Regions from separate parts of the Alishewanella sp. WH16-1 genome, predicted to be linked through region 2. Evidence: predicted binding sites of a transcription regulator. Region 2 holds the regulator's gene; each other region holds the start of a gene.

What was found. Region 2 encodes sigma-54, which starts transcription at its own class of promoters, with help from an activator protein. Its sites were predicted from a motif close to GTTGGCACGNNNNTNGNNT; they were not measured.
Region 1: a site for sigma-54 is predicted at 1,739-1,757, ahead of glnA (glutamate--ammonia ligase). Genes of this name have one in related genera too.
Region 3: a site for sigma-54 is predicted at 1,867-1,885, ahead of AAY72_RS11430 (TorF family putative porin). Genes of this name have one in related genera too.

The regions. Positions count from the first base shown of each region.
Region 1 is NZ_LCWL01000129.1:48,912-53,175, reverse strand. Features, by position in the region: gene typA (translational GTPase TypA) at 1-1,460, opposite strand, end outside; gene glnA (glutamate--ammonia ligase) at 1,811-3,220, shown strand; gene AAY72_RS14030 (DUF4124 domain-containing protein) at 3,348-3,863, shown strand; gene glnL (nitrogen regulation protein NR(II)) at 3,942-4,264, shown strand, end outside.
Region 2 is NZ_LCWL01000077.1:55,975-60,238, forward strand. Features, by position in the region: gene AAY72_RS07065 (Na+/H+ antiporter subunit G) at 1-152, shown strand, start outside; gene AAY72_RS07070 (HPr family phosphocarrier protein) at 179-454, opposite strand; gene rapZ (RNase adapter RapZ) at 444-1,301, opposite strand; gene ptsN (PTS IIA-like nitrogen regulatory protein PtsN) at 1,298-1,771, opposite strand; gene hpf (ribosome hibernation promoting factor) at 1,773-2,060, opposite strand; gene AAY72_RS07090 (RNA polymerase factor sigma-54) at 2,086-3,588, opposite strand; gene lptB (LPS export ABC transporter ATP-binding protein) at 3,637-4,264, opposite strand, start outside.
Region 3 is NZ_LCWL01000112.1:11,230-15,493, forward strand. Features, by position in the region: gene AAY72_RS11415 (Dam family site-specific DNA-(adenine-N6)-methyltransferase) at 1-600, shown strand, start outside; gene AAY72_RS11420 (DUF2970 domain-containing protein) at 597-791, opposite strand; gene AAY72_RS11425 (hypothetical protein) at 793-1,032, opposite strand; gene AAY72_RS11430 (TorF family putative porin) at 1,148-1,831, opposite strand; gene rpe (ribulose-phosphate 3-epimerase) at 2,058-2,732, shown strand; gene trpS (tryptophan--tRNA ligase) at 2,782-3,786, shown strand; gene AAY72_RS11445 (DUF6671 family protein) at 3,816-4,264, shown strand, end outside.

The sequences.
Region 1 (4,264 bases), on a different contig from region 2:
CCGATAGTACCGCCTTTGAAATCACCATAATGCGAGAAGGTGTGATACATCAAACCGGTACCTGAGGTTAAGGTCATAAACTCGGTACGGAAACCAATTAAACCACGGCTTGGCATCACGAAATCCATCCGGATCCGGCCTTTGCCATCAGGTTGCATATTGGTCATTTCCGCTTTTCGCTCACCCATCTTCTCCATGATCGAGCCTTGATGCTGCTCTTCCACGTCGATGGTCACCTCTTCAAATGGTTCTTGTTTTACACCGTCAACCATTCGCATAATCACTTCAGGCCGTGATACTGCTAATTCAAAACCTTCGCGGCGCATATTTTCAATTAATACGCCCAGGTGCAATTCACCGCGACCTGAAACCCGGAACTTGTCACCGTCTTCGGTTTCTTCAACCCGCAGGGCCACGTTGTGTTTCAACTCGTTTTGTAACCGCTCTAAAATCTGACGTGACGTCACGAACTTGCCTTCTTTACCAGCGAAAGGCGAAGTATTTACCTGGAAAGTCATCGTTACCGTTGGTTCATCAACTTGCAGTGCCGGCAGCGCTTCAACTTTATTTGGGGCACAGATAGTATCAGAGATTTTTAACTCGCCAAGACCGGTAAAGGCAACGATATCACCAGCTGTGGCTTCATTCGTTTCAATCCGCTCCAGACCCAGGTAACCGAAGACCTGACCCACTTTACCGTTACGCTTAGTGCCGTCAGCGCCAACAATAGTCACTTGCTGGTTTGGTTTTAACGAGCCACGCTTGATCCGACCAATACCAATAATACCCAGGTAGCTGGAGTAATCCAGTTGCGATACCTGCAGTTGCGTTTCACCATTTAACTCGACTTTTGGTGGCTCAACATACTTGATGATCGCTTCGAACAGGTCGGTGATATCGTCTTTCTTTACGTCGGCCTCCATTGAAGCCCAACCATTCAGACCAGAAGCGTAGACGATGGGGAAGTCCAGCTGCTCATCAGAGGCACCCAGGTTATCGAACAGATCAAATACCTGATCAATAACCCAATCGGTGCGGGCGCCTGGTTTATCAACCTTGTTAATGACAACGATCGGCTTTAAGCCGTGCGCAAAGGCTTTTTGTGTTACAAAGCGGGTTTGTGGCATCGGGCCTTCAACCGCATCCACCAGCAACAACACAGAATCTGCCATTGACAGTACCCGCTCAACTTCACCACCGAAATCGGCGTGGCCTGGCGTGTCCAGAATATTGATCTGGTAACCGTTCCAGCGCACTGAGGTGTTTTTCGCCAGGATAGTAATACCCCGCTCCGATTCCTGCGCATTGGAGTCCATGATCCGCTCTTGCAATTTGGTGCGGGCATCAAAAGTACCTGACTGTTGCAACAGTTTATCTACCATGGTGGTTTTGCCGTGGTCAACGTGGGCGATTATGGCTATATTACGTAGCTTGTCGATGGATGACGCTGTGACGCTCATGAATAACTATCCTCTGTGTGGCACTAGATGACCAGAATGACCACCAGGCGAACGCAAATAAAAACTAAAGGGCGCATATTCTACTCTGTTTTCGTGCTGAAAGAAAAAACTCCTGTAAAGATTTTGGTATTTTTTTTCAACAGTCCAATTCTCAGCTACACTCAACACCTTGCTTGCTTAGCACCAAATTGGCGCAGCGTTGCACCGTTATTGTGCAGCCGGTGAGATATAACGCTGACACTAAAAGAGCAAATCCATACAATACATAAGCTTAGTATGTTGGCATGGTATTGGCATTATTAGGGCAAGCAATCAGCGAAATGCTCAAAATGGGTCAGTTGGAGGATTACATGTCTGTAGAAAACGTATTAAAGTTAATCAAGGAAAACGAAGTAAAGTTTGTTGACCTGCGTTTTACCGATACTAAGGGTAAAGAGCAGCATGTGACAGTACCGGTTAGTCAGGTTTCTGCCGATATGTTCGAAGACGGTAAAATGTTCGATGGTTCATCAATTACTGGCTGGAAAGGTATCAATGATTCAGACATGATCCTGTTACCGGACCCAAGCACTGCAGTATTGGATCCGTTTTTCGAAGAAACCACCCTTAACATCACCTGTGACGTTATTGAACCAAGCACCATGCAAGGTTATGACCGCGACCCACGTTCTATTGCCAAGCGTGCTGAAGACTATCTGAAGTCGACCGGTATTGCGGATACCGTGTTGTTCGGACCAGAGCCTGAATTCTTTATGTTCGACGATATTCGTTTTGAAACTAATATGTCGGGCTCATTCTTTAAAATTAACTCGACTGAAGCTGCCTGGAACTCAGGTACTGCGTATGAAGACGGCAACAAAGGCCACCGTCCGGGCGTGAAAGGCGGTTACTTCCCGTTACCGCCGGTCGATTCAGGCCACGATATCCGTAGCGCCATGTGTATGGTGCTGGAAGAAATGGGTCAGGTAGTCGAAGCGCACCATCATGAAGTAGCGACCGCTGGTCAGAACGAAATTGCCACCCGTTTCAATACGCTGACGAAAAAAGCCGACGAAATTCAACAATTAAAGTACGTGATCCACAACGTGGCACATATGTACGGTAAAACCGTCACCTTTATGCCAAAACCGCTGGTGGGTGATAACGGTTCAGGTATGCACTGCCACCAGTCACTGGCTAAAGACGGGGTAAACCTGTTTGCCGGTGACAAATATGCCGGTTTATCTGAACTGGCACTGTACTACATCGGCGGTATTATCAAGCATGCCAAGGCGCTGAACGCCTTTACTAACCCGTCGACTAACTCGTACAAGCGTCTGGTACCTCACTTTGAAGCACCGGTGATGCTGGCTTACTCAGCCCGTAACCGTTCAGCGTCAATCCGTATCCCACTGGTACCAAGTGCTAAAGCGCGTCGTATTGAGTGTCGTTTCCCGGATCCGGCAGCTAACCCATACCTGGCCTTTGCCGCTCAGTTGATGGCCGGTATCGACGGTATCCAGAATAAGATCCACCCAGGCGATGCGATGGATAAAGATCTGTACGACTTACCAGCCGAAGAAGCAGCGAATATTCCACAGGTTGCCACCTCACTGGATGAAGCACTGAACGAGCTGGATAAAAACCGCACGATCTTTACCAAAGGCGGCGTAATGACCGACGAAATGATCGATGCCTACATCGCTATCAAGCGTGCAGAAGCCCGCAAGGTATCAATGGCTGTGCATCCACTGGAATTCGAACTGTACTACAGTGTCTAAGCCCGACTAGTGCAAAAGTACTAAAACAGAAAGCTCACTTCGGTGGGCTTTTTTTTGTAGAAAATTTAACATTTTCCAGCTAGAGTTATAAAACTAGGTCAGGATGACAATATGGGAATAAGGGTAGATGCGGATACTGATTTTAATACTGACGTTGCTCACGCTAAGCTGCACCCTTTTGGCGCAGGAGAAACGTATTTATGTCAGCCGCGATGCCAACGGAGTGGTGATTTTCTCTGATAGTCCATCGCCAGGAGCGGAGGAAATTACCCTTACCGTTCGGCCTAATCTGATGGATCCGACTGAAGTCAAATTCCCCGAGCCCAAGCCTGCCGCGCCAGAGCCCTTTAAAGTCCAGGTGTTTCAACCAGAAGATCAGGCGACGTTGCGTGATAATACCGGCTCAGTCTATATTGAAGGCCGGATCAAACCACGTTTTCAGCGCGGCTTAAGGGTGCGGCTGGTATTCGACGGCCTGGCTTATGGCGAACCTCAAAACACTGCAGTCTTTGTGCTACGTGATATTGACCGTGGCGAACATACCATTCAATTAGAACTCATCGATCAAAACGGCAAGCTAATTGCAATAAGTCCTGTAACAACGTTTTACTTACACCGTGCCAGTGTAATTTCACCAAATTAGTGCAAAGTCAGTGTAATCTGACACCGCTCGGGCTAAACTGCCGGTCGAAAGCACCAATTTGGTGCAAGAGGATAGCTTATGCCCGAGGATCTGTTTGCCAGTGCGCTTGCCGACCAGCTGACCACCGCTGTGCTGGTGCTCGACCAGCAATTACATATCCGTTATTTCAATACCGCCAGCTGTGCTGTCTTGGGTTTGGGTGAGAAACGGCTCAGTAATCAACATTTTCCAACCGTATTTCAGCATCTGGATTTAAAAGCCTCACACCTGCAGAATGCACTGTTGCACCGGCAGTCATTTAGCGTAAGCGACGTGCAGGCGGTCACACCGGATGGGCGCCATTTACTGCTCGATATCGCCGTCACCCTGCTCGACCAGCAACCACTGCAATTATTACTGGA
Region 2 (4,264 bases):
TGATTACCGCGCCGATTAGCGCTCATATGTTGATAAAAACGGCATTGCATCACAAAATCAAGGCAATCCCGAAAACGACAGGTGAGCAGGAATTAAAGCGTGGCCAGCAACAAAACAGCAGCCGCTCGCATTTGAAGTCGAATTTGCCCTAAGGTAGATGACGCAGTAGTGGCAGCGGCTACTCGCCAAAGCCGCTGTTAATCAGCTCTGTTACCGCCTTTAAGGCTGCTGCTGCGTCTTCCCCCTCGGTGGTGACCGTCAGGGTTTTGCCCTTACTGCTTGCCAGCATCAGCAACGCCAGCACACTGCCGGCGTCTGCCGTTTTACCGTCATCCTGCACCAATTCGACTTTCGCCTGATAGCGCTGACAGAGCTGCACCAGCTTAGTCGCAGCCCGCGCATGCAGGCCGAGTTGATTGATAATAGTAACCTGTGTGCTGAGTTTAGCGGCCATGGTGACGTGTTAACTCCCGATGGCGAATTTGCACGTCCTCGCGCTGGCTGCGGTAACTTTCTGCCAGAGATTCTGCGATATAAACCGAACGATGCTGGCCACCGGTGCAGCCAATGGCAATGGTCAGATAACTGCGATTGTTGCGCTCGAGATGTGGTAACCAGCTACTGATAAAGCTATTAATTTGCCAGATGTATTTACCAACTATTGGTTCTGAAGCCAGATAATCTTTTACCGGTTGATCCAGGCCGGTAAGCGGCTTTAGCGCCGGTTCCCAATGCGGATTGGGTAAGAAACGGGCATCAAAGACATAATCGGCCTCTTTCGGAATACCGTATTTAAAACCAAAGGATTCAAACAACATCACCAGCCGGCCGGTTTTCTGGCCGAGGATCCGTTCGCGTAATAATTCCGCTAACTGATGAATATTGAGTTCGGTGGTATCAATATACAGATCGGCGCGGCTGGAGATGGGATCCAGCAATTGCTGTTCCCGCGAAATCGCTTCGTCCAGCGACATGGCTTGATGGGAAAGTGGGTGTAGACGCCGGGTTTCACTAAAACGCTTAATCAGCGTGGTGTGGTCAGCATCCAGGTATAGAATAGTCAGTTCGAGTTTACGCGGTAAATAGGACAGAATTTCTGCCAGTTCTTCCGGCTCGGTCGGTAAATTGCGCACATCGATGCTAACTGCAACCCGCTCATACTGATCCATTACCGCATTAGCCAGGGTGGGCAGCAAATTCACCGGAATATTATCTACGCAGTAGTAGCCCAGATCTTCCATCACCCGTAATGCGACGGATTTACCTGAGCCTGAGCGGCCGCTGACTACCAGTAATTTCATTTGTCACCTGCCAGCTGACTGGATTCCACCAATAACTGGTACAGTTGCTGATCTGAGCCGGCGTGCCGGATTTTCTTGGTTAGCTCTTTCTGGCTAAGCAGTTTGGCAATGCCCGATAGCGTGGTTAAATGTGCCTGACACTGATCTTTCGGGATCAGGATAGCGCAGAAAATATCAACACCCTGGTTATCAATGGCATCGAAGGGGATAGGATCCTGACTGACAACAAACACCAGAATGGGCGAAGTCACACACTCCAGTTTACCATGCGGGATCGCAATACCGCCGCCAATACCGGTTGAGCCCAGCTTTTCGCGGGTCATCAGCGCTTCCAGAATGCTGTATTCAGACATTTCGGGTATTTGCTGGTGGGCCAGTTCGGCGATATATTCGAGGATTCGTTTTTTACTGTTAAAAAGAACTGCACTTTTCGTGCAGTTCTCCGCTAACATAGCGCTTAAATTAATCATCTTAGTGTCGTGACAACTTTTCTTTATGTTTGATCACTTGCCTGTCCAGCTTATCAATTAACTGGTCAATGGCGGCGTACATATTTTCGTCTTCAGAGACGGCAAAAACTTCACCACCATTCAGATGGATTTTGGCTTCAGCAATTTGTTTTAGCTTTTCGACATTCAGGACTACGTGCACATTATTGATGTTTTCAAAATGGCGCTCCAGTTTAGCAAATTTACTGTCTACATATTCTCTCAGAGAGTCGGTAATTTCTACGTGACGGCCAGTTAGGTTGATTTGCATAGACTCTTCCTTCTTGTTAAGACACTTACAGCAGGGTCTTTCGTTGATTGGATGGCGGGATAAACAGGGATTCGCGGTACTTGGCGATGGTACGCCGCGCAACGTTAATACCCTGATCAGACAAAATTTCTGCCATCCTGCTATCACTTAATGGCTTAGCGGGATTTTCCGCAGCCACCAGTTTTTTGATAAAAGCGCGAATTGCTGTGGAGGAGCATTCACCACCACTCTCTGTACTAACATGACTGGAGAAAAAGAACTTAAGTTCAAAAATTCCGCGCGGTGTATGCATATACTTTTGGGTTGTCACCCTGGAAATCGTTGATTCATGCATACTGACCATCTCGGCCACATCATTCAGTACCATTGGCTTCATGGCTTCTTCGCCGTGTTCAAAAAAAGCCTGTTGCTGCTGCACTATACAGCTGGCCACTTTTAACAGGGTTTCGTTGCGGCTTTCTAAACTTTTTAGAAACCATTTCGCTTCCTGCAGATGTGAGCGGATAAACTGGCTATCCGCACTGTTACGTGCCGTTCTGGATAAGGCCGCATATTGCTGATTAATCCTAACCTTAGGCATAGCGTCCGGGTTCAATTCTACCTGCCAGCGACCTTTGACTTTACTCACTACAACATCAGGAATAATGTACTGCTGCTCTTGCCTGATCACATCCGCACCCGGTCTTGGGTTTAAGCTGTGGATCAAACGCATCACTTCCTTCAGTTCTTCTTCTTTGAGTTTAGTCACCCGCATCAGAGAACGAAAGTCCCGGTTAGCTAAAAAGTCGGTATATTCGCTGATTATTTGTTTTGCATCATTTAAGTAGGGCGTCGCAGGATCAAACTGCCGCAACTGCACTAACAAACACTCTTGCACTGAGCGTGCGGCGACACCAACCGGGTCGAATAGCTGGATCCGCTTTAATACGGCCTCGACTTCATCGGCTTCCACATCGGGCAACTGCAAAGACTCGAGAATGTCTTCGCAGCTGATAGTGAGCAAACCCGTTTCATCCACCGCTTCAATAATAATTTCGGCGATAGCGCGGTCAGTTGCAGAAAAGGGGGTCAGTTCCATTTGCCAGCGTAAGTAGTCTTGTAAGGTCTCGGTGGTTTCTCCCTGATAAACCATATCGTCATCGGGTAGGGCTCCACTGGTTACCGGCGCAGCGCTGACTAAATCATCCCAATTGTTATCAAGCGGCAGATCGTCCTGAATGTTCTGTTCGGTCATTGCCTCGCTGCTGTCGCGCTCTGAATGGTCGGTATAATCAGTGAAGTCGTCGTTATCATCGCTGGCACTGTCTGTCGCCGGCGTATCGCGGTTCAGGTTTGCCAGACTCAGATCCGTATCTGAATGTTCAGTGCTATAGTCGTCATCGCCTTCCAGCAAAGGGTTAGCGTCCAGAGCTTCCTGAACTTCCTGCTGTAGTTCTATAGTTGATAGCTGTAGTAAACGGATCGCCTGCTGCAGCTGGGGTGTCATAGTCAGCTGTTGGCCTAGGCGCAGTTGTAAAGACGGCTTCATGTAAGTCTGATTCTCTCCTGAATATATGACTGTTGTCCGACGCCCTTACTATAGCCTGAATTGCTCACCAAGGTATACATCGCGGACCTGTTGATTCGCCAGCACGTCTTGCGGCGAGCCAGCCGCAATTAACTCGCCATGACTGACAATGTAGGCAATTTCGCAGACATCAAGGGTTTCCCTGACGTTATGATCGGTGATCAAGACACCGATCCCGCGCTGACACAGATGCTGGATAATCTTTTTGATATCTAACACGGAAATCGGGTCAACACCGGCAAAGGGCTCATCCAGCAGAATAAAAGCCGGGTTGGCGGCCAGGGCGCGGGCAATCTCAACCCGGCGCCGCTCACCACCCGATAAGGCCATCCCTAAGCTGTGCTTGATATGGCCAATATGAAACTCTTCCAGCAGTTCGTCGGCAATGTCTTCACGTTGTTGGCTGCTCAGGTCTTTGCGGGTTTGCAGTATCGCTAACAGGTTGTCATAGACCGTTAGCTTGCGAAAAATCGAGCTCTCCTGCGGTAAATAACCGATACCGGCTCTGGCGCGCTGATGAATAGGGGCGAAGGTAATGTCCTGATCATTGAGGGTGATTTGCCCTTTATCGGACGGGACTAGGCCGACAATCATATAAAAGGTGGTGGTTTTACCTGCGCCATTCGGACCGAGTAAG
Region 3 (4,264 bases), on a different contig from region 2:
GCCCGAATGCTCTTTGTCGACAGCGCTAATACTAAAAGCAGCTATCTGAACTTACGACAACAATTTAACGATCAGCAGGATAAGTACCAGCGTGCACTGTTGTTCTTGTATCTGAACCGGCATGGCTATAACGGCTTATGCCGTTACAATATGTCCGGTAAATTTAATGTACCCTTTGGCAGTTATAAAAAGCCGTATTTTCCGGAAGCAGAATTATATTTTTTTGCAGAAAAAGCCCAGCGTGCGGAATTTAGCTGCTTAAGTTATCAGCAGGTGTTCGGCCAGCTGACAGCCGGTGATGTCGTGTATTGTGACCCGCCTTATGTGCCGCTGAGTAAAACGGCGAGCTTTACCAGTTATGCCAGCCAGGGGTTTACCCTTGATGATCAAGCGCAGCTGGCGATCTTAGCAGAGCAAGCTCAGCAAAACGGCTGCAGTGTATTAATTAGTAACCACGATACGACCTGGACACGGAAGATTTACCATCAGGCTCAGTTACAGAGTATCGCTGTTGGACGTTCAATTAGTCAGAAAGGCCATAGCAGGGGCAAGGTACAAGAATTATTCGCGTTGTATCAGGCAGGCTCTACGAGTCGCTAGTTCAGCACCAGAAAAACGATAAGTAGCAGTATTGCGACAAAAAACGCGGCAAGCACTATGCCGGTAACAATGTATGGTATTGCGCTTTGACTTTGAAAATCCTGCAGACGCTGCTGTTCTGACTGCACACCGATAAAAGCACCTAATACCGCTTTTACCACTTGCCGCAATCCGGGCTTAGAGGGACTCATCTCAGTTCTTTGGCGATTTTGCCGGCAGTAGCTGACTGACTAATTCCAGAAAGTCGACGAAGTGAAATTGTGCCGAGCGACTGTTACCGGATAACCAGTTTAGCCAGTTATGTTGTGAGTCTTTGCAAGCAGAAGTAGTGCCTGTACAGTTGTCTGAGGCTGCATTGTTCTGCCAAACAGCAAAAGCAAGCAACAGGCTACTGGCTAACAGCAGTGATTTGCTCGTTTTGGTTAGTTTCATGTTAATTCCTGTTAACGTGATGCAGAGGCGCTAATCATAGTTGATTCTATCGCCAGACACAAGCTGATTAATTATTATACGCTGTGGTCTGGCGATGAAAAGCGCGCAGCAACCGTTAAAACGCTTTCGAAACGCCGAAAATTACCCGGCTGTCACACAGGTTACAGTCTTTAATATCGGTATCAACATAGGCCAGCGACAGCCCCAGGCCTAACACTTCGGTACTGAGGGTGACACCGTAATCCAAATAACTGGCGCTGCTGTCATCGGCATACTCGTTATGGCCCAAATGAAAATCCAGTGCCAGATTATCGGTCAAGGCCAGGCTGTAGCCAGCATAAACATAGTAGTAATTACCGCTGTTGGCATAATAGTCATCACTATAAGCCAGTCCGAAGGTAAGATCTTTGTAGGAGACCGAGCCATACAGTTCCCAGAAATTCGAGCCTTCGAATTCGGTATTCGGATAACCATAGCGCATAATACCGACATCAGCGGTCCAATCTTCCGCAATATCACCACTCCAGCCGAACAAAACATCCAGCTCTAAGGTGCCCTGGCCACCGAAGTCGACACTGGAACCCCAGACTGAAACATACCAGCCTGATTCCGTCGCCAGCGTCAAGCCACCCTGTAAGGCGGGCGCTTCGTCGGTTTGTGAAATCCCCCGAAATGCATAATCAGATACAATCGTAATATCGCCACTAACTTCAACTGCCTGCGCAGTTTGGCTGCTCAACCCGGCCGCCAATAACAGGCCGCTTAACCCTAATGTTATTACACTTTTGCTTGCTGTCATTGTTAGATCCCCTCAGATTAGATTCATCCAGACAATTCCAAGATATGTGCCATTTTATAAAAGTGTTTAATAACAGTTGCTTAGGGTTTATCGGTTGATGCCTGAACCGCAGGCTTGCCGTCTGCTGGTGCAGCCTTGCCTGATTTTTGTGCAATCACCCGCTAACCATGCTGCTTTCTGCGGTAGAATTCAGTAAAGTCTGCCTTTTGTGCCGGGGAACGCCGCTATGCAACCTTATTTAATTGCGCCTTCTATTTTATCCGCCGATTTTGCCCGTTTGGGCGAGGATGTCAGCAAGGTGCTGGCGGCAGGCGCCGATGTCGTGCATTTTGATGTGATGGATAACCATTATGTGCCTAATCTGACGATAGGTCCGATGGTGTGTCAGGCTTTGCGTAACTACGGTATTACCGCACCTATTGATGTGCATCTGATGGTCGAACCGGTGGACAGCTTGGTGCCGCAATTTGCCAAAGCCGGGGCCAGCATTATTACTTTCCATCCTGAGGCGTCGCGCCATGTCGACCGTACCTTGCAGCTGATTAAAGATCAGGGTTGTCAGGCTGGCCTGGTATTTAACCCGGCGACACCGCTAAGTTATCTTGACTATGTGCTGGATAAGGTCGATGTGATTTTGTTGATGTCTGTGAATCCTGGTTTTGGTGGCCAAAAATTTATTCCGGCAACTTTAGACAAACTGCAGGCGGCGCGGCAGTTAATTGATAGCAGTGGTTTGCCGATCCGTTTAGAGATTGATGGCGGTGTCACGGTAGCCAATATTGCCGAAATTGCTGCCGCCGGGGCGGATATGTTTGTTGCCGGTTCTGCAATTTTTAACAGTCCGGATTATGCAGCAACGATCGCCCAGATGCGCCAGCAACTGGCAGCGGTAACGGGTTAATGTATAATAGCGGTCTTTTTTTTGAACTTAACACAGGACTTTGCACAGCATGAGCCGTAAACCCATAGTACTCAGTGGCGCCCAGCCGTCCGGACAATTGACCATCGGTAACTATCTGGGCGCGCTGCGGCAGTGGGATCAGATGCAGGACGACTACAACTGTTTATACTGCATTGTTGATTTACATGCGATTACCGTACGTCAAGATCCTGCTGCCCTGCACAGTGCTTCGCTGGACAGCCTGGCGTTGTATTTGGCTTGTGGCATTGATCCCAAGCGCTCGGCGGTGTTTATGCAATCGCACGTGCCGGAGCATAGTCAACTGGCTTGGGTATTGAATTGCTATACTCAGTTCGGTGAGCTAAGTCGGATGACGCAATTTAAAGACAAGTCAGAGCGACACAATAACAATGTCAACGCCGGCCTCTTTACCTACCCGGTGCTGATGGCTGCCGATATTCTGCTGTATCAGGCAAATCAGGTACCGGTAGGTCATGATCAGAAGCAGCACCTGGAATTGGCGCGTGATGTGGCCTTGCGCTTTAATGCGCTGCATGGCGAAGTATTCACTGTACCAGAGCCCTTTATTCCTCAGGTGGCAGCCCGGGTAATGAGCCTGCAGGAACCCACTAAGAAGATGTCGAAATCGGATGAGAACCCGTGGAATTTCGTTGGCTTGCTGGAAGATCCGAAGATGATCAGCAAAAAGTTCAAAAAAGCCATTACCGACTCCGAAGATCCACCGCGGGTGTATTTTGATTTGGACAACAAACCCGGTGTTGCCAATTTGCTGAATATCTTAAGTGGTGTGACGGGCAAAACGGTGGCCGCGCTGGAGGCGGAATACGAGGGCAAGATGTATGGCCATTTAAAAGGCGACGTTGCGGATGCCGTCATCAGCTTGCTGGAGCCGGTGCAACAAAGCTTCCGTGAAATCCGTGCTGACCAGACACTGATGCAGCAAGTGATGCGGGAAGGTGCCGCCAAAGCACGTGAACATGCCAGCCGTACCCTGGCCGCAGTGAATACTGCGGTGGGTTTTGTTGCACCTTAAGCAGCCCGGTTAGCTTGGAGCCGCGCCAGATGCAGCCGGTCGCTTTTTTAACTCAACATGGCAAGGTACCGCTACTGGTTGACGCTTTAGCTCCGCTGGGTTGGCAGGTTTTTGGCGTAACGGGTTTTGATACTGATTTATTGGGCAGTTTTGCCGGCGAGCAGCCACGTTTTATGACTGCCGCTGAGTGCGCGTTACGCAAAGCGGCCATTGCCGCCGAGCTGGCAGGGACTGCCATCGGTATCGGCAGTGAGGGTAGCTTTACGGCGGGTCCTTACGGTTTGGGTACCTTAAATCAGGAATTGTTGTGCTGTGTCCATCTTGATGAGGGCTGGGCGGTTACGGCGCGAGCGCAGCAACTGTGCAGTGCCCGTAGCTGGCAAGTGACAGCAGCTACCGAACTGGAAACGATATTGCCTACGCTGCCTAATCAGCAGTTATTGTTGGTCAAACAGGGCCCGCGACTGGCCAAAGCATT